4 regions of the Rossellomorea sp. DUT-2 genome follow, and region 1 is predicted to be linked to each of the others. Evidence: predicted binding sites of a transcription regulator. Region 1 holds the regulator's gene; each other region holds the start of a gene.
The links. Region 1 encodes Rex, which represses fermentation and respiration genes when NADH is low (regulators of the CRP and FNR family bind a similar motif). Its sites were predicted from a motif close to TTGTGAAATATTTCACAA; they were not measured.
Positions count from the first base shown of each region.

Region 2: ACOSV2_RS02215 (cytochrome ubiquinol oxidase subunit I) is a predicted target of Rex. The motif match lies at 1,907-1,924, and genes of this name have one in related genera.
Region 3: ACOSV2_RS15230 (DoxX family membrane protein) is a predicted target of Rex. The motif match lies at 1,814-1,831, and genes of this name have one in related genera.
Region 4: cydD (thiol reductant ABC exporter subunit CydD) is a predicted target of Rex. The motif match lies at 2,656-2,673, and genes of this name have one in related genera.

Region 1 is NZ_JBQPEO010000008.1:4,301-8,664, reverse strand. Features, by position in the region: gene ACOSV2_RS21085 (CPBP family intramembrane glutamic endopeptidase) at 84-827, shown strand; gene ACOSV2_RS21080 (YdiK family protein) at 824-1,030, shown strand; gene tatC (twin-arginine translocase subunit TatC) at 1,046-1,819, opposite strand; gene ACOSV2_RS21070 (twin-arginine translocase TatA/TatE family subunit) at 1,835-2,005, opposite strand; gene ACOSV2_RS21065 (redox-sensing transcriptional repressor Rex) at 2,060-2,737, opposite strand; gene ACOSV2_RS21060 (ABC-F family ATP-binding cassette domain-containing protein) at 2,927-4,364, shown strand, end outside.
Region 2 is NZ_JBQPEO010000001.1:426,023-430,386, forward strand. Features, by position in the region: gene ACOSV2_RS02205 (ABC transporter ATP-binding protein) at 1-509, shown strand, start outside; gene ACOSV2_RS02210 (nuclease-related domain-containing protein) at 815-1,789, shown strand; gene ACOSV2_RS02215 (cytochrome ubiquinol oxidase subunit I) at 2,042-3,379, shown strand; gene ACOSV2_RS02220 (cytochrome d ubiquinol oxidase subunit II) at 3,454-4,364, shown strand, end outside.
Region 3 is NZ_JBQPEO010000003.1:859,286-863,649, forward strand. Features, by position in the region: gene ACOSV2_RS15215 (ABC1 kinase family protein) at 1-39, opposite strand, end outside; gene ACOSV2_RS15220 (nucleotidyltransferase domain-containing protein) at 279-1,067, shown strand; gene ACOSV2_RS15225 (VOC family protein) at 1,092-1,433, shown strand; gene ACOSV2_RS15230 (DoxX family membrane protein) at 1,859-2,359, shown strand; gene ACOSV2_RS15235 (YfhD family protein) at 2,456-2,641, opposite strand; gene ACOSV2_RS15240 (YfhE family protein) at 2,748-2,873, opposite strand; gene ACOSV2_RS15245 (TIGR01777 family oxidoreductase) at 2,945-3,850, opposite strand; gene recX (recombination regulator RecX) at 3,941-4,364, shown strand, end outside.
Region 4 is NZ_JBQPEO010000001.1:32,287-36,650, reverse strand. Features, by position in the region: gene cydC (thiol reductant ABC exporter subunit CydC) at 1-896, opposite strand, end outside; gene cydD (thiol reductant ABC exporter subunit CydD) at 893-2,626, opposite strand; gene ACOSV2_RS00250 (hypothetical protein) at 2,864-3,019, shown strand; gene ACOSV2_RS00245 (M20/M25/M40 family metallo-hydrolase) at 3,113-4,364, opposite strand, start outside.

The sequences.
Region 1 (4,364 bases):
TTTCTTAGTAGAATTGTACAAGAGTGAGATCAAGATGAAATGAAGTTGTTCTTCATCTAACAGGTGCCAAAGGAGATCAAACGTTGAAAAAACATTTCGGATATATCTTAATTACCTATATTGTCATGCAGCTTTCAAGTATTGTAGGCATCCCCTTATTACTTAAGATTGGTGTAGATGTGCTTGGACAACCCGAAGATACAGTTAAAAGTGTTGTTCCGGGATATTGGCTCATCATCAGCTTTACGTTAACGCTGCTCGTTGTGTGGGGCATTCTAAGGAAGAGTGAAACAAGCACCGGACTTGAACGTTCCGCTCCCATGAATGCAGGCAGTTCCATCGTATGGGCCGTGGTCGGAATCTTTATGGCGTTCATTGCTCAATCCGTCGCCATACAAGTCGAGTATGCGCTCGGAATCGAGATGGGGTCTGAAAACACTCAGATGATTATCAGCATTATTGAAAAGGTACCCCTATCCATGATGGTCGCTGCAATCATCGGGCCTATACTGGAAGAGATAGTATTCAGAAAGATTATCTTCGGCGTTCTTTACGAGAAGATGAATTTCTTCTTCGCCGCGTTAATCAGCTCTGTTATCTTTGCCCTTGCTCATTTTGAGCCTGTGCATGTGATCCTGTACTCTGCCATGGGCTTTACCTTTGCGTTTCTTTATGTCAAAACGAAGCGTATCCTGGTTCCAATATTTGCCCATGTTGCCATGAATACAACGGTCGTTCTAATGCAATCTATCTATAAGGATGAAATTGAAAAAATGATCAACGAAGCTGAACAAATACAAGGATTTATTGGAGGATTATTTCTATGAGGAGATCACCATTATTCTCAGGCGTGATCTATCTCCTTCTCGGTGTGCTCTTCACATACTTTGCTGTGCAAAATGTACAGGATGATGGTTGGGGATTTTTCGCTTATATGCTTGTCTTTCTGGCAACCCTTGATTTTGGCTCCGGGTTGCGGATGGTGTTGCTGCATTTCAAAATCAAAAAGAAAATAGAGAATAAAAAATAAGGATTGATCAAATGATCAATCCTTATTTTTATCCTCGAACTGTTCCATTTCAAGCTTTTGTTCTGCTTCTAAAACCTTTTTATACCCGATTTTAGAAATCCAAATACTGATTTCATAAAGAAGAAGCAAAGGAACGGTCACCATTAAATGCGAGACGATGTCCGGTGGTGTAATGAAGGCTGCAATGACCAACAGTATGAAGTACGCCACTTTTCTCATTTGCGCCAGCAGCATCGGGGTAATAATCCCAAGGCGTGTCAGAAACAGCATAATAACCGGCAGTTGAAAGAGAAATCCAAATGGAATGGTTATTTGAAACAGGAAATGAAAGTATTCATTAATTCCAATCACTTGCTGGATATTCAGATTGGTTGATAAACCCATCATGAATTTCACAACATATGGAAACAAAATAAAATATGAAAATGACAATCCACCTAAGAAAAGAATGACAGAAATCGGTATGTAACTAAGCGTTACCTTCCTCTCTCTCTCGTATAAGCCTGGACTTATGAATGACCACACTTGAAATAGGATAAGGGGGGATGTCATGATGATCGCAATAAACATGATCATTTCCATATAGATTTTGAGAGGGTCTGTAATCCGAAAGGCGTTCATCGTCAATTCTTTCGCTTCATCCGCGTGCTGCAAGTATCGAATCAACGGCTCCGCAAGAAAAAAGCTCACGATTACCGCTAACAAGAAGAAAACGACTACAAACATGAGTCGTTTTTGCAATTCTCCTATATGTTCATAGACTGTCATGTCTCTTTGACTTTGACTCATGGCGTTCATCCTACCCTACTTAGCTTTTTTACTATTATCGTCCTCATCATCTGCTAAGCCCTTTGTTGCATTTTTAAATTCGCGTAATGTATTACCGGCTGCTTTCCCTAACTCAGGCAATTTCTTTGGTCCAAAGATCAGTAAAGCAACAACCGTTATAAGTACGATACTACCTGCACCTAACATAATGAGACACCTCCTCTTTTACCATTCTATCATAACGTAAATACGAATCATTTTCTATTCGGATATGATTCCATCTTGTGACATTTCCGTGTCATCCTCTGAATAATGCTTTAAGAAGTATACCAGTGATTGAAGCTCAACTGCCAAATCAATATGATGGACTCGAATATGGTCCGGCACCGTTAATCTCGCAGGAGTGAAATTCAGGATTCCCTTAATATTAGAGGAAACCAATCGGTCTGTGATATTCTGAGCAGAAGATGCCGGAACCGTCAGAATGGCCACTTCAATATCATGCCCCTCAAGACCCTCTTCTAAATCATCTAAATGATAAACGGGTACATCGCTAATTTGTGTCCCAACCTTCTTTTCATCCACTTCAAAAGCCATTTCAATCTTAGTATTATTATTTTTTATGAAATTATAATGAAGAAAAGCTGTACCGAGATTCCCTACTCCTATCAGCACAACCTTCGTAATAGCATCTTGATCCAATGTCTTACGAAAAAAGGATAGAAGATAATTGACATTATATCCATAACCCTTTTTACCCAACGCGCCAAAATAAGAAAAATCCCTGCGTATCGTGGCAGAATCGACCTTCACCGCTTCACTCAATTCTTTCGATGAAACCCTCTGCTTTCCCGACGAGTACAGATTCTTGATAAAGCGATAATATAGCGGAAGGCGCTTAGCCGTTGCCTGTGGAATTTTCGTTGTATCCTGGTTCATATTGTATTCCCCCACATCTATTCAAAACCTCTGATACCGCTTCCAAAATAGAAAGCATACAGAATTTAAAACTCTACTACCCATCATACACTATATTTTATCCTAAGTGTACGAAGATTAATAGTCGATTTATTGCCGTTCACCTCCCAAATACGGTACACTAGCACTATGAAATAGAGGTGAAACGTCATGATTCTACTACAAGTGAATCAACTAACGAAAAACTTTGGTGCCGATAATATCCTATCAAATATTAAGCTTGAAATACAGACAAGAGATCGGGTTGCTCTCGTCGGACGCAACGGAGCAGGAAAGTCGACTCTTTTAAGAATAATTGCAGGACATCTCTCCTATGATTCCGGAGACATCACGAAACCAAAAGGGGTTACCATTGGATACCTGGCTCAGAATACCGGCTTGGAGTCTGATCTTTCCATTTGGTCGGAAATGCTGACCGTCTTCGAGGAATTGCAGAGGCAGGAAAAGCAATTAAGAATATTGGAGCAACAGATGGCCGATCCTTCGGTGTATGATCAAGAAGAGCTTTATCAACGCGTATTAAAAGAATACGATGGGCTTCAGGTCAGGTTCAAGGATTCTGGAGGTTACCAATATGAAGCCGATATCCGCTCTGTCCTTCACGGCTTGAATTTCGCAGATTTCGATTACGATACAAAGATATCCACTTTGAGCGGTGGCCAGAAAACCCGTCTCGCTCTTGGTAAACTACTCTTAACCAGACCTGACATTCTTATTCTCGATGAGCCGACCAACCATCTTGATATTGAGACTTTATCGTGGCTTGAGACATACCTTCAAAGCTATGAAGGAGCCGTCCTGATTGTTTCCCATGACCGATACTTCCTGGATAGCGTCGTCAATCAAGTGTATGAGATTTCCCGTAATCGAAGCAAAAAATACCTGGGTAACTACAGTAAATACCTTGAACAGAAAGCAGAAGACTACGAAAAGGATCTCAAGATGTTCGAACGCCAGCAACAGGAGGTCGCTAAACTCGAAGACTTCATCCAACGGAATATCGCCCGTGCTTCAACAACTAAGATGGCCCAAAGCCGCCGAAAAAAGCTGGAACGAATGGACAAGATGGATAGACCCCTTGGAGATGAGAAATCTGCCAACTTTGCTTTTCAAATTGATCGTCCAAGTGGAAATGATGTTCTCCACGTCCAAGATCTTACTATCGGATATGGAATAGACGAACAGGTTTCCTCTCATAACGACTTCTCTGTTAAAAAGGGAGACAGTATCGCCCTTGTAGGTCCAAACGGGATCGGGAAATCGACTCTGTTGAAAACATTGGTCAATAAACTGCACCCTCTAGAAGGAGCATTTAAATTCGGATCGAATGTTTCGATTAGTTATTATGATCAAGAACAAGCCGAACTATCTTCTAATAAGACCGTCTTAAATGAACTGTGGGACGAATACCCAATGAAAATGGAAAAAGAAATCCGCACTGTACTCGGGAACTTCTTATTCTCAGGGGAAGATGTCTTAAAGCCTGTTTCCACACTGAGTGGTGGAGAAAAGGCACGTCTGGCACTTTCCAAGCTCATGATGGAAAAAGGGAATGTCTTGATCCTGGATGAGCCGACGAACCATCTGG
Region 2 (4,364 bases), on a different contig from region 1:
GCCAAATCAGCATCGTCCTGCAGGATACCTTCATCTTCTCGGGAACGATCATGGATAACATCCGGTTCGGACGCCCTGATGCTACGGACGAAGAAGTAAAGAAAGCCGCCGAAGCGATCGGAGCTAATGAATTTATCGAAAAACTCTCAAATGGTTACGAAACCGAAGTGGAAGAACGAGGCAACGTATTATCCGTCGGTGAAAGACAATTATTGTCATTCGCTCGAGCACTCTTGGCGAACCCTCGTATCATCATATTGGATGAAGCGACAGCATCCATCGATACAGAAACAGAAGTCAAAATTCAAAACGCATTGAAACAATTGTTGAACGGTCGGACTGCGATCATCATCGCCCACCGCCTATCTACGATCCGTGAATCGGACAATATCTTTGTTCTGGAGAATGGAAGAATCAAAGAATCCGGTAACCACGATGAGCTGATGGAGCAACAGGGTGATTATTATGAGCTCGTTAAATCACAGTTCAGAATGTTGGATGCGATGTGAGTTAGGAGGACCCCTGCACTGGTGTGTGGGGTCTTTTTCGTTGTGGATATGGGAGGTGGTATAGGGGCGGTGGGGTGCTGGGGGATTTGTCGGAATTTGTAGAACGGTCGGTATCGTGAAAATATGGTTGATATCATGAAAAAACGGTTGATAAAATCAATTTTCGGTTGATAAACCAGAATAACCGTTGATAAATCTCTCTAACGGTCGATAAAAAAGCATCACTGAAATTATTCCGAAAAATAAAGGGGATTCTTGTAGGAAAGTAGAATACTATTATTACCAAATTGGAAAGGAATGATAATTTGATCATTAAAGTAAGAGAAATCCCCCTAATTATCCTCTATTTTGAAGCATTGTTAAGGAGACTTCCCCGAGAATCCAGCCTCAGATCTAAGACTAAGATTGAAGAAAACTTGCTCAAGGCTTGGGCAGGTTACCATGGAGAATGTAAAGTAGACCGACAATTGAGTACAATTGATAATCAACATATGCTCGTCCTTAACGATCTCTGTATACCAATGGTGGAGAGTTTCTTTCAAATTGATACTCTAATTCTCACTAGAAATTTTATATTGATTTTAGAAATAAAAAATATAGCGGGATCCATGGAATGCGGAACTCAATTTGAACAATTTTCCCGGACTCTTAATGGAGAAGTAACAGGCTTTCCCAATCCCCTCTCTCAAGCGAATAGATATAAGATACACCTCACACAATGGCTCCAAAAGAAAAACCTCCCTATTATCCCAATTGAATTTTTAGTTGTATTCACAAACTCTTCTTCATTAATATCTACCTCTAGTCAGTGTAAGGATACTTTAGGTAGGGCTATCAGAATAGAGAATCTTGTTGCAAAATTTCTTACCATTCAACATAGCTGCTCAAATCCGAATTCAATTCTTGAAATGAAGGAAATTAAAAAGATTGCCAATTCCCTAATGAAGGAGCATGCTCCATATTCTAAATTTAAACAACAGCATAAAGGAATCATACCCGGTGTAAGGTGTACCCGCTGCGATAGATTCAATATGGTACGTAACATGAGGTCTTGGTACTGTCCTGATTGTGGAGAATTTGACCGGAATGCTCACCAACAGGCCATTTATGATTACTTACTCCTTGTAAGCCCGATTATTACCAACAAACAAGCAAGAGAGTTCTTGGGTGTTGAATCGTCCAGAGTGGCCTATCTTCTACTAAATAACATGAACCTTACTTCACAAGGTAAAGGGAAAGGTCGAATCTACTCTCTCCCCAAAAACTTCACTCATCAATAATCCATAGTCCAAAGTCAAAATTAGTACCAACATCATCTTGAAAAACAAGCCCATCCCCACAAGCAACATCATTGCCAACCACCCCGAAAACCTCTAAAATAAAAGACAAATCGATGTTTGTGAAAAACGTCACAAAATATTCATGTTCAACACATCACAAACTCATTTTCAGGTTTTATAATGAACAATAAGTGATAAACAGTAGAAAAGAGCTGTTTACGATAGAAAGTAGATCAGTAGGGGGAGTATAGAATGGTTTTAGATGGTGTGATTTTGAGCAGGATGCTCACGTCGACAACCCTTGCATTCCATATTATTTTTGCGACGATTGGGGTAGGGGTGCCGATTATGATTTCCATTGCGGAGTTCATGGGAATCAAACGAAATGACCCTCATTACCTTTTGCTTGCCAGAAGATGGGCAAGAGGTTTTACGATTACGGTTGCCGTGGGGGTTGTAACAGGTACAGCCATAGGGTTGCAGCTGTCCTTATTGTGGCCTTCGTTTATGCAGGTGGCCGGACAGGTAATTGCCCTGCCATTATTTATGGAAACTTTTGCGTTTTTCTTTGAGGCTATCTTTTTAGGAATCTATCTTTATACTTGGGACCGCTTTAAGAATAAGTGGATTCACTGGCTGTTGACGATTCCGGTTATGATTGGTTCTTCGGCTTCAGCGCTGTTTATTACAACGGTGAATGCGTTTATGAACACTCCTCAAGGATTTGAATTAGAGGATGGGAAAGCGATTAATATCGACCCGATTGCTGCGATGCTGAATCCTGCGACGCCTACGAAAGTGTTTCACGTGTTGACGACTGCCTATTTGACGTCGGCTTTGTTGTTGGCGGCGATTACGGCATTCGCGATTCTTCGTAAAAAAGGCGGGGAATATCATAAGAAAGCCCTGCGTTTAACGATGGTTTCTGCTTTGATTTTCGCTTTTGCCACTGCTCTGGCAGGGGACTTATCTGCTAAATTTCTTGCCGAGTATCAGCCCGAAAAGCTTGCAGCAGCGGAATGGCATTTTGAAACGGAAGAGAATGCTGACCTGATCGTATTCGGAACGCTGGATGAAAATAATGAGGTCCATAATGAGATCCGCTTACCTGGCTTCTTAAGTTTCCTGGCCGGGAGTTCTTTTGAGACAGAGGTTATAGGTTTGAATGAATTTCCTGAAGATGAGCGGCCGCCTTTATGGGTTCACTATATGTTTGACCTGATGGTATCAATTGGGTTCTACAGTATCTTTATTTCTGCAGCATTTGTTTTATTCTGGAAGTGGAAGAAGCGGAATGAATGGAATAAACCGTTGCTATGGGGGATTGTAGCGAGTGGACCACTGGCGATGCTGGCGATTGAATTCGGATGGATTTATGCCGAGGTGGGTCGACAGCCATGGATTATGAGAGGGTATATGAAAGTGGCGGATGCGGCAACGAAAGCCGATGGAGTAGGCTTGACGTTTGCATTGTTTGTAGGTCTCTATATCCTTCTGGGTGTGATATGTGTGGTTGTATTGATTAAAATGTTTAAAGACAAGCCTGCAGAGGCGGAATTAGAACAACGTTTTCCTAAGAAAGCGAGTTAAGCAGATATAAAAGTACTCCTTCTTTTCAGGTGGCCTGAGAAGAAGGGGCTTCAAGCTTTAAGGGAGGAATGGGTATGAGTTTGGAAGTTGTGGGGATTACCGTATTGTGGATTTTCCTTTATGGTTACTTGATAGTGGCTTCGATTGATTTTGGAGCCGGCTTCTTCGCCTTTTATGGAAGATTGAAAGGCAAGGAGCATACATTGAACGTGTTGATTAGCAGATACCTTTCTCCGGTATGGGAAGTAACCAACGTCTTTTTTGTCTTCTTCTTTGTGGGTCTTGTCGGATTCTTTCCTGACACAGCCTATTATTATGGAACGGCATTATTACTTCCGGGAAGTATCGCCATCATATTATTAGCCATAAGAGGCAGCTTCTATGCTTTCGGAAATTACGGGTCAAAGGACAATATCGTATATTTGTTTTTATATGGGGCGACCGGGTTATTAATTCCTGCTTCCTTATCAACGGCTTTAACCATTTCAGAAGGTGGATTTCTGGAAGAGCAGGGAGATAAGGTGATCTTCCTCGCAAAGGAACTCTTTACCAGTCCCTATTCATGGAGTGTAGTGGCCCTCTCCATTGTGTCGGTGTTATTTATCAGTTCGACATTTCTAACCTATTATGCAAACCGTGCAGGAGATATGGACTCCAGGGAGGAATTAAGAACGTTTTCCCTGTTTTGGAGTGCACCTACGATTCTTGCAAGTTTATTAGTATTTGTATCGTTGAGAGAGCATAATGCAGAGCATTTTGAGAAGGCGATTGATATTTGGTGGATGTTTGGGTTGTCACTTCTTTGCTTCTTTGGTGCATCGCTAATGATATACATGCGTAAGAATTTTGGAACGGCATTTATATTGGTTATGCTGCAATTCTTCTTTGCCTTTTTCGGCTATGGTGCATCGCATTTACCTTATATTCTTAAACCGTTTATTACGATAGAAACAAGTGTGACGAATCCAACGATGGGAATGGCCCT
Region 3 (4,364 bases), on a different contig from region 1:
TATCTTCCACATTCTCCAAAGCTTCTTCTCTGACTTCATCGTTTCATCCCCCGTAACTGGACTGTCTAGTTCTATTATGTAATACGGATAAAAAAGAAGAAAGTTTCTCTGCCTTATTATCAAAATATTTCATTTTGTATTGGGTTTTTATGGTAATATAAACACAATTCGAGAATTTCAATAAATTAGTGAAAGAATTCTAACAAGACCAAAGGATGTGAAGGACAGAATGAGCGGGATTTAATACAATTCATTGTGAAAGAGATAACCAGTTATTATTGGAACGACAAAAGTTAAGAGATTCTATTAAAAAGGATTTACTAAAAGATGAGAATATCGTCGCTTATTTTTACGGAGGTTCAATGGCAAAGGGGAATCATGATCGTTATTCGGACCTGGATCTGAGAATTGTAGTGAAGGATAGCATGTTTGAAGAATATCGCAAGCGAAAAAAAGAGCGTGCGGGTAATTGGGGAAACGTCCTGTACTATGAAGACTTTCCATGGGCAGTGCATACAGTCGCTCACTATTCTTGCTTCGTCAAGGTGGATGCATTTTATTACAAAAGAAGTGACTTGAAGCCTTCATTGTATATGACGGAAGCAGATATCATTTTCGACCCTCAACGGATCGTACAGGAAACGGTCGATGCTTCTCAATCATTGAATTACCAAGTGACTTTAGAAGAATTTAAGCTCTGGAGAAGTAAATTCTTCGCCCACAGTCATGAAGTGTATCGAAGGATCAACCGGGGAGAACTGTACTATGCCCTCCATTCCCTTGATATGATGAGATGGTCGGTTGCTGCCGGGTGGGACATGGAGAGCGGTAGGGTTCCTAATGCACCCGGTGACTGGTCGAGATATGAGGGGAAGCGCTCACCTTTTACACAGGAGCAAAATGCATTACTGGAGAGTTGGGGATGCAGTCGGAATCCTGATGAAATGTATTTAGTGATGAAGGCGATATTTCCAGAGTTTAAGCTTGTACATCTTTCACTGTGCATGAAGCTTGGAGTGGAAGAGAATGGTGCGTGGGTGGATGAGATTTTGGGAATGGTTCTTTAAAAATATGAAATTGAGGTGGAGTATATGAAGCTGGCTTTTCTATGTCATCCAGTCAAAGATTTAATGCAATCTCTCAATTATTATCGTGATACTTTAGGGTTTGAAGAAGCCTGGCGCGAGGGAAATCACACAATTGCTCTCAAGTTACCAGGAACCGAGGTTCAATTAATGATTGAAAATGATGAGCCTGATTTAGCACCCGGCGGAATTTTCATCGTAGACAGTGTAGACGAATATTATGAGCAACATCAAGAAAAACTTCATTTCATAAAAACCCCATGTGATATTCCTCCAGGCAGGTATGCCATATACCAAGATGATAGTGACAACTTAATCCGGATTATTGATTTGAGTCGAGAGCGTTGACGTAGGATTGGTGGGCGGTGATTGTTCATCTGTTAAAATATCGATGATTGTTGACAAGTAAATTTGGCTTTGAATTTGACAGTTAATCATCGGTGGATATTTAACAGGTGAAATTTCACTGAAAATCAGCAGCTGAAATCTTTCTTAAATTCAGCTGCTGAAAGATACCGAGAATTAATTTTCCACAAAAATATCTCAAGAAATAAACAATGCCCTTACCGGTTATGACACCTTTGTGAACTGCTCAAAACCCTATTGCAATAAGCAGGGAGAAGAGGTATATTATAAGTGTAAAGAACATGTGAAACGTTTCACAAATAGAAACAGCTATCATATCATAACCATCACAAACTTTGATCAACTGTTTTTTTTAATCACTCTTGTGAAACATTTCACAATATACATCCAAAAGGAGATGATCCATCATGAGATGGTGGGAAAATCAAAAGGTGAGCATGGTTTGGACAGTGATTAGAATCTGGTTGGGCGTTCAATGGCTGGAAGCGGGTTGGCATAAGGTGAACGATGGTTTTGATGCAAGCGGATTCTTGCAAGGAGCATTGGCTAAGGCGACGGGAGATCATCCAGCCGTTCAAGGGTGGTACGCAGAATTCCTAAAAACGTTCGCAATACCGAATGTCGATGTATTCAATATTTTGATCCCTTGGGGAGAAGTACTGGTGGGAATTGGGTTGATTGTCGGATTCATGACAATACCTGCATTAGTCGCAGGAGCTTTCATGAACTTAAACTTCTTATTGGCGGGAACGGTGAGCACAAATCCAGTTCTCTACACAGTTGCCATCATCCTTCTTTTTGCCGGCAGAGGGGCATTCTGTTGGGGAGCTGACCGCTGGATGATGCCATACCTGAAACATATGGTCCTTCCTAAAGGCAAACAGCATAAAAAGCCGGTCGTGGTGTGATAGAACGTTTAATGAAACCACCCATGCAGACATTGCATGGGTGGTTTCTTAATGAATTCCTCAGAACCTATCTTTTTTTTACCTACAGGGAGTGCACTATTGGTTTTTCTTCACTCGTGCACGCTGGTTGGCAGCATTGGCGCGAGCTTGTGCTTCCATATCAGCCTGGTCGGCAAGTTCACGTGAGAACTCTTCGTCAACACCGTCAGATTTGAGCTGAGCGGGTGTTTGTGGCAAGCTGTTTTTGTTTCCTCGTTTACTATTTCCGCGTGATCTGCCCAATATGAACATCCCCTTTTCAGTTGGTTAAAAAAATAAAGGTACAGACTAAGAAGTCTGTACCTTTATTCTTCTTCAAAGTAAGGGTTTTTAGTTAGGTAATAATTGTCTATCTATGGGCTTTGGAACTGAAGCCGCCTGCACGATCAGCTGCTTTGAATTCCCGTGAATATGTTACTTCCTGCGCACTGGATAGAACCGATTTGTTTTTGTCTTTCTTCTTCTTATTATCCATTCGTATGTACATCCCTTCTTTTCAAGATTAACACTATTTTTGCCTTGAAAAGAAAGGGGCATACCTGTGAATTAATGATAAATGTCAATCAAGGCACTTTTTAATTCAGGGTATTCAAATTGAAAACCGTTTTCTGAAAGGACACTCGGAAGTACTTTTTGGCCTTCTAGCACTAAGGCGCTCATTTCACCCATTGCTACTTTTAAAGCAAGGGAAGGGACAGGAATCCAGTGTGGCCTGCCAAGCACGGCCCCGAGTGTTTTCCCAAACTCTTTCATGGTAACGGGGGAGGGTGCTGTCACATTCACCGGTCCCGAGATGGATTCTGTTTCAACAATGAAATGCACCGCTCTTGCGATGTCTTGAATATGGACCCACGACATCCATTGATCCCCGGACCCGACCGTTCCTCCCACAAACATTTTATAAGGAAGAGCGATACGAGGGAGGGCGCCTTCCTCCTCCCCCAGTATAATCCCGAAACGAGCATATGCAACCCGGATATCCAGCTGATTTGCCTTGCTCGCTTCTTTTTCCCATATTTGAACGGTTTCTCCTAAAAAGTTCTCTGCCGTTTCCGTTGACGCTTCCGTATACGTATTCGTTTTTGAAGAAGGATAGTAGCCGATTGCACTTGCGTTAATAAGACACGCCGGTTTCTCTTTCAGCGCTTTTATAATGTTCATTACCTCTTGTGTTGAGTTGATCCGGCTATTGATGATTCGTTTCTTACGCTCATCCGTCCAGCGGCCGCTGTTAATGGATTCCCCTGCAAGGTTAATGAAGGCTTGGATTCCTTCGAGCTCTTCTTCGGGTTTCGCCCCGTCGGACAGCCATTTTACGTAGGTAACTCCTGAACGATTGTCGTATTTATCCGGATTTCGAGTAAGTATCATGACTTCGTGATGGTGTTCGAGAAGTTCCTCCGTCAGAGCCTGCCCGACAAAACCCGTCCCACCTGTTATAGCGATCTTCATCATCATCCCTCCAATATACTTATTATTTTACCTATCTACAGAATAAAAAACATATGCTGAATGTGTTAGGATTACAATGAGGTGGAAAAAATGGGTAAGATTACGAAAATAACGAAGCAAGTAAAGAACGATGAGCGTTACAATTTATTTATAAATGGAAAATATGCCTTCAGTGTCGATGAAGCAGTACTGGCAAAATTTCAGCTCCGAAAAGGTATGGAAGTGGATGAGCTTGAGATTTCAGAACTTCAATATGAAGACGATGTAAAAAAAGCATTCAATAAAGCGATTCAATATTTAGCCCATCGAATGCGCACGGAAAAAGAAATTCGGGACCATTTACAAGAAGGAGATCCCGAAGATGGAGTCATACAGGAAGTGGTTCATAAATTAAATGATATTAAATACATCAATGATTTAGAATTCGCTCACGCTTTTGTCGGGACTCACATGAATACCTCTGATAAGGGGCCGACTTGGATCCGGGGGGAATTAAGAAGAAAAGGGGTGGATG
Region 4 (4,364 bases), on a different contig from region 1:
TGTGTAGGGAGGATTGCCATGGGTGTGGCGTTTTCGAATACGGTCAGTGAGATCATGACAAGCATAGCAAGGTATATTCCATCCAGTTGACCTGCTCCCACAGAATATGCCCCTACGGCTAAAACGATCCATGAAATAAGAAGCGAGACCAGGATATTGGTTGAATGACTAAAGAGGGAATGGATATTCTCCCGTTCCTGCTCACTCACATAGCTTGTTGATGCATGAACGAGACTCCTCTCTTTATCCTCCAGTCTTTGATAGATTTTCAGGTCTTTGAATCCATACAGAAATTCCGTTACCTCAGTAGACAAGTCCCCTCGACTTTCTCTTAACGTCATTTCAATCTTTCTCTGTTTAAGAGCGAAATAAGCAGGAACGATGAATCCCGTCAGCAGAAGGCCCAAGAGAAGAATCAATGCAACAGATACCGAATAAAACATCGTAAATAAAATTGTACTTAAGAACACCATCACCAGAATAATCGGTGGATAAAAGACCCTGAGAAAGAAGTTCTGGAGGCTCTCTACGTCTCCGACAATTCTTGAGAGAAGATCTCCACTTCTGTATCGCCCGAAAATCCCCGGAGCTAACGGCTCGATTGCTTCATAAATCGAGACTCGTAAGTTGGCCAGAATCGTGAATGTAGCACGATGGGAAAAATAACGTTCAGCGTAACGGCTTAACGCCTTTGTAAAACCGAACAGCTTCAAGAGCGCAATCATCACCGTCAGAGCGTAAAGAGGTACTTCCAGAGCCGCTTTAGAAATTAAATAGCCACTGGAAGCAAATAATCCGACAGCGGTCATTCCAGCCAAGAAGCCAAAAAGAATAGAATACACAATATCCTTCTTTTCCTTCATCATCAGCTTTACGACAAATCTTAGCTCTTTCATCCTGTATTCACTCCTTGCTGTGCAGTCACCATCTCATGATAGCGTGAAGAGGACTTCATTAACTCCTCATGATTTCCTATGCCCGCTAATTTTCCGTTTTCCAAAAACAGGATTTGATCCGCTTCACGAATTGTATGCAGGCGGTGAGCCACTGTGATCACCGTTGAATTTTTGGATAATTCCTGAATGGAGGCTTGAAGGATTCCCTCAGTTTTAAGATCCAATCCCGTTGTCGGTTCGTCAAAAAGAATGAGAGAAGGGTTTTTGAGAAAAGCCCTGGCTAAGGCAATACGCTGCTTCTCTCCTCCGGACAGTCCTCTCCCCGCTTCACCGATCGGTGTGTCATATCCTTTATCGAGACCGGCAATCATTTGTGAGATTCCTGCTTTTTCAGCAGCGTATTCGATCTCTTCCCGGGTCACGCCCTCTTCTCCTCCAAGCACAATGTTCTCTAAGATTGTCCCTGAAATTAAATACGGATTCTGTGAAATATAACTCAGATGATCAAACCAGTCACTTTCCCTATATTCACTTCTTGAATGTCCATTAATCACGATGTTTCCTTCAGAGGGATCAAGAAGTCCGGCTAAGAGATGAAGGAGCGTTGTTTTTCCTGCTCCACTCTGACCGACGATCGCCACTTGGCTGCAGGGAGGAAAAGCAGCCGTCATGCCTCGAAGATCAAATCCCTTATCTCCGTAGGAAAACCCGACATTACGCAATTCCATTGTGGCAGGAGTGCCGTTTGTTTCGAGCTTCTTCTCTCCCCATTGCACGGGTCGATCTTTTTCTTCAAGCTCTTCCATGACTTTCTTCGCGGCACCCATACTTCCCCGGCCAGTATGAAAGGCTTGCCCGAGCTCTTTCAATGATAGGTAGAATTCCGGGGCAAGCACGAGAACAAAGAAAGCTGTGAAGAATGAAATACTTTGGAAGACGACTAATCGCAGCCCTGCTTCCAGAGCAATCAGTCCAATACTTAACATAGAGATAAACTCAAGCATTAATGAAGATAAGAAGGCGGTCTTTAACACTTCCATCGTGGCTTCACGAAAGTCAAGACTGCTGGCACGGATCCCGTCCTTCTGTTCTTCCCCTCTTCCCAGGAGCTTCAAGGTAGTCAGTCCTTGCAGTGTATCTAAAAATCGTCCGGAAAATGCCGTCAGCTTATCCATTTGCTTCTCTGATTTGTTTTTTGTCATGACTCCGATAATCGCCATAAACAAAGGAATGAATGGGGCCGTTATGACCATGATCAGACCGGTATAAATATGCTCAGTAAAAATAGTGATCAACAGGATCAACGGGACAATGGTCGTTTGAATTCTTTGTGGTACGTACTGACTGTAATACCCGTCCAGCCCATCGACGGCATCCATCATTGTACTGACCTTTTGTCCAGACTGCCCTTGAAGGGAGGCTTGCAGTGGATTCTTTGCCCACTTATTCAAGAGTCGTTTTCTCAAGTCGCTCTTTACCTTCGTAGCCATTCTGATTCCTGTTCGTCCATTCACATAGGATAGTACCGCTCTCCCCACTAAAAGAATCAGTAAAGCACCAAGCATTGGGAGAACGTCTTGAAATTCTGCCCCTTTTATAAACATTTTATCTACAATGCTAACCAGCAAGTAAGCTTGTCCAATCACGACTCCCCCCATTAATAGGGATGTTCCGTAAAGTGTCATCATGGATGATTTTTGCTGCTTAGCCAATCGATTAAGCTCTATCATAACTTCTCTCAACTCCAAAAGTTAAAAGTTAGTGAAACATTTCACAAATCCGATGACTCTATTATAGTAAACTTGTTCCCTTTATGCATCTTTTAGGATTGACCTTTTTGTGACAATTCCAGAACAAAGGTAGTTTTGAATGGGGGTGAGTGTCCTACAATTAAAAATCTGCTCGATTCATAGGAAATATGGATACTTCATTTTAAAATCTACTTTTTCAAGGGATTCTTGGCGTTCTTGGTCTGGTATTTCATTGATTTCCTTACTTATACAGCCGAAATCACAGATAATCCGGCCGCTTTTCTGAATAATTCGGCGGAAATCATCAATAATCCAGCCGATTCTGGTGATAATCCAGCCGTTTTCTTAATTAATCCAGCCATTTTACAATAATTGAAAAAAACGAAATAAATTCACATCAATAAAAAGAGAGAGGCACATCCCTAAGCGAATGACCTCTCTCTTTGTTCAGTTATACTCGGAACATCATATCTTCAATAAATCCTTCGTCACACGCTGGATAATCTCCGGCAGTACTGAGAAGGTGTAAGGTTTATACACTCTCTCCGTCCACTGATGTCCATCCTTTCCATAAACTCCGATATTAATAGAAGGGATGTTCAGCTTTCTGATCATATCGATGGGAACAGGATACAGCTGATCGATCAGCGGCAGGTTCTTTTTGAATACGTCAATATCCTCGTCTTCTTCATGAAGAGAGAGAAAACTGCCATCTGCGAGATAAGGGAAAAACCGTTTAATGACAAATTCTTCGCCGGTTTCTTTGGCTATATCGTTTAAGCATGAGCCCAACGCTTCTCTTACCCTCTTTCCATACTCATTTTCTTCATTCACAAAGTTATGAGGTAAAAACGGCGGTGCGAAGAAAATGATCACTCTTGGCGTTCGATCGGGATCCAGATGCTGCAGTGCTTCCACCATGGCATATGCAATCGTCCTTCTGTCTTCTCCCTCCAGATCATAAAAGACCTTTTTCATAACAGGATCCGGATCGATGCCTCTTTCCTTCAGCCAGAAGATATACTCCCGTAACGTCAGAACTTCTACTTCCCAAGAAAACTCCCTTTCCGGGAAACCATGATAGCTCCGATATTGCTCAAATTGTTTTTTACTCCGTTCTTCCAGCTCACTTACTGCCTTTAATGCTGCCTTTTTCATATCGTAGAGCACTTCTCTGGCGGTTCTCTCGTATACAAAGTAATTGAAGTAAAGAGAAGCGCTAAGAGGGGTTTGAACATTATACGTATGCTTATCATCTTTGAAATACAAGCACGATGGAGGCAGGGTGAATTCTCCTGGTATATCCTCCAGATAATCAAAGTTCTGATTGATTTCGAGATTGATTTTGGAAGCAATCACAGTAGGATCGATGGATGTCAGCACATCCCCTACATGCGCTTCTCTTCCATATATATAAAAGCTTGGCAGGAGCTTTCCTGCAGCACCCGTGTAAATATATCGTTTACAGTCCCCATCATAGATCGGAGAAATGAAATCGGTATTGATCGCGGCCAAATAATCAAAGCCCTCTTTTTTCAAACGATAGAGATCACTTAAAGCTGCAATCATTCCGGCATGTTCACTTTCTTCATCACCATTAAATAGGAAGAGTAAATGTCCGTCGGGCGTTTCCTGTCCCGTATAGTACAAGAGATTCGCCATGTGTACGGCAATTCCGCTCTGCATATCCAATGCCCCTCTTCCGAACAGCCAGTTT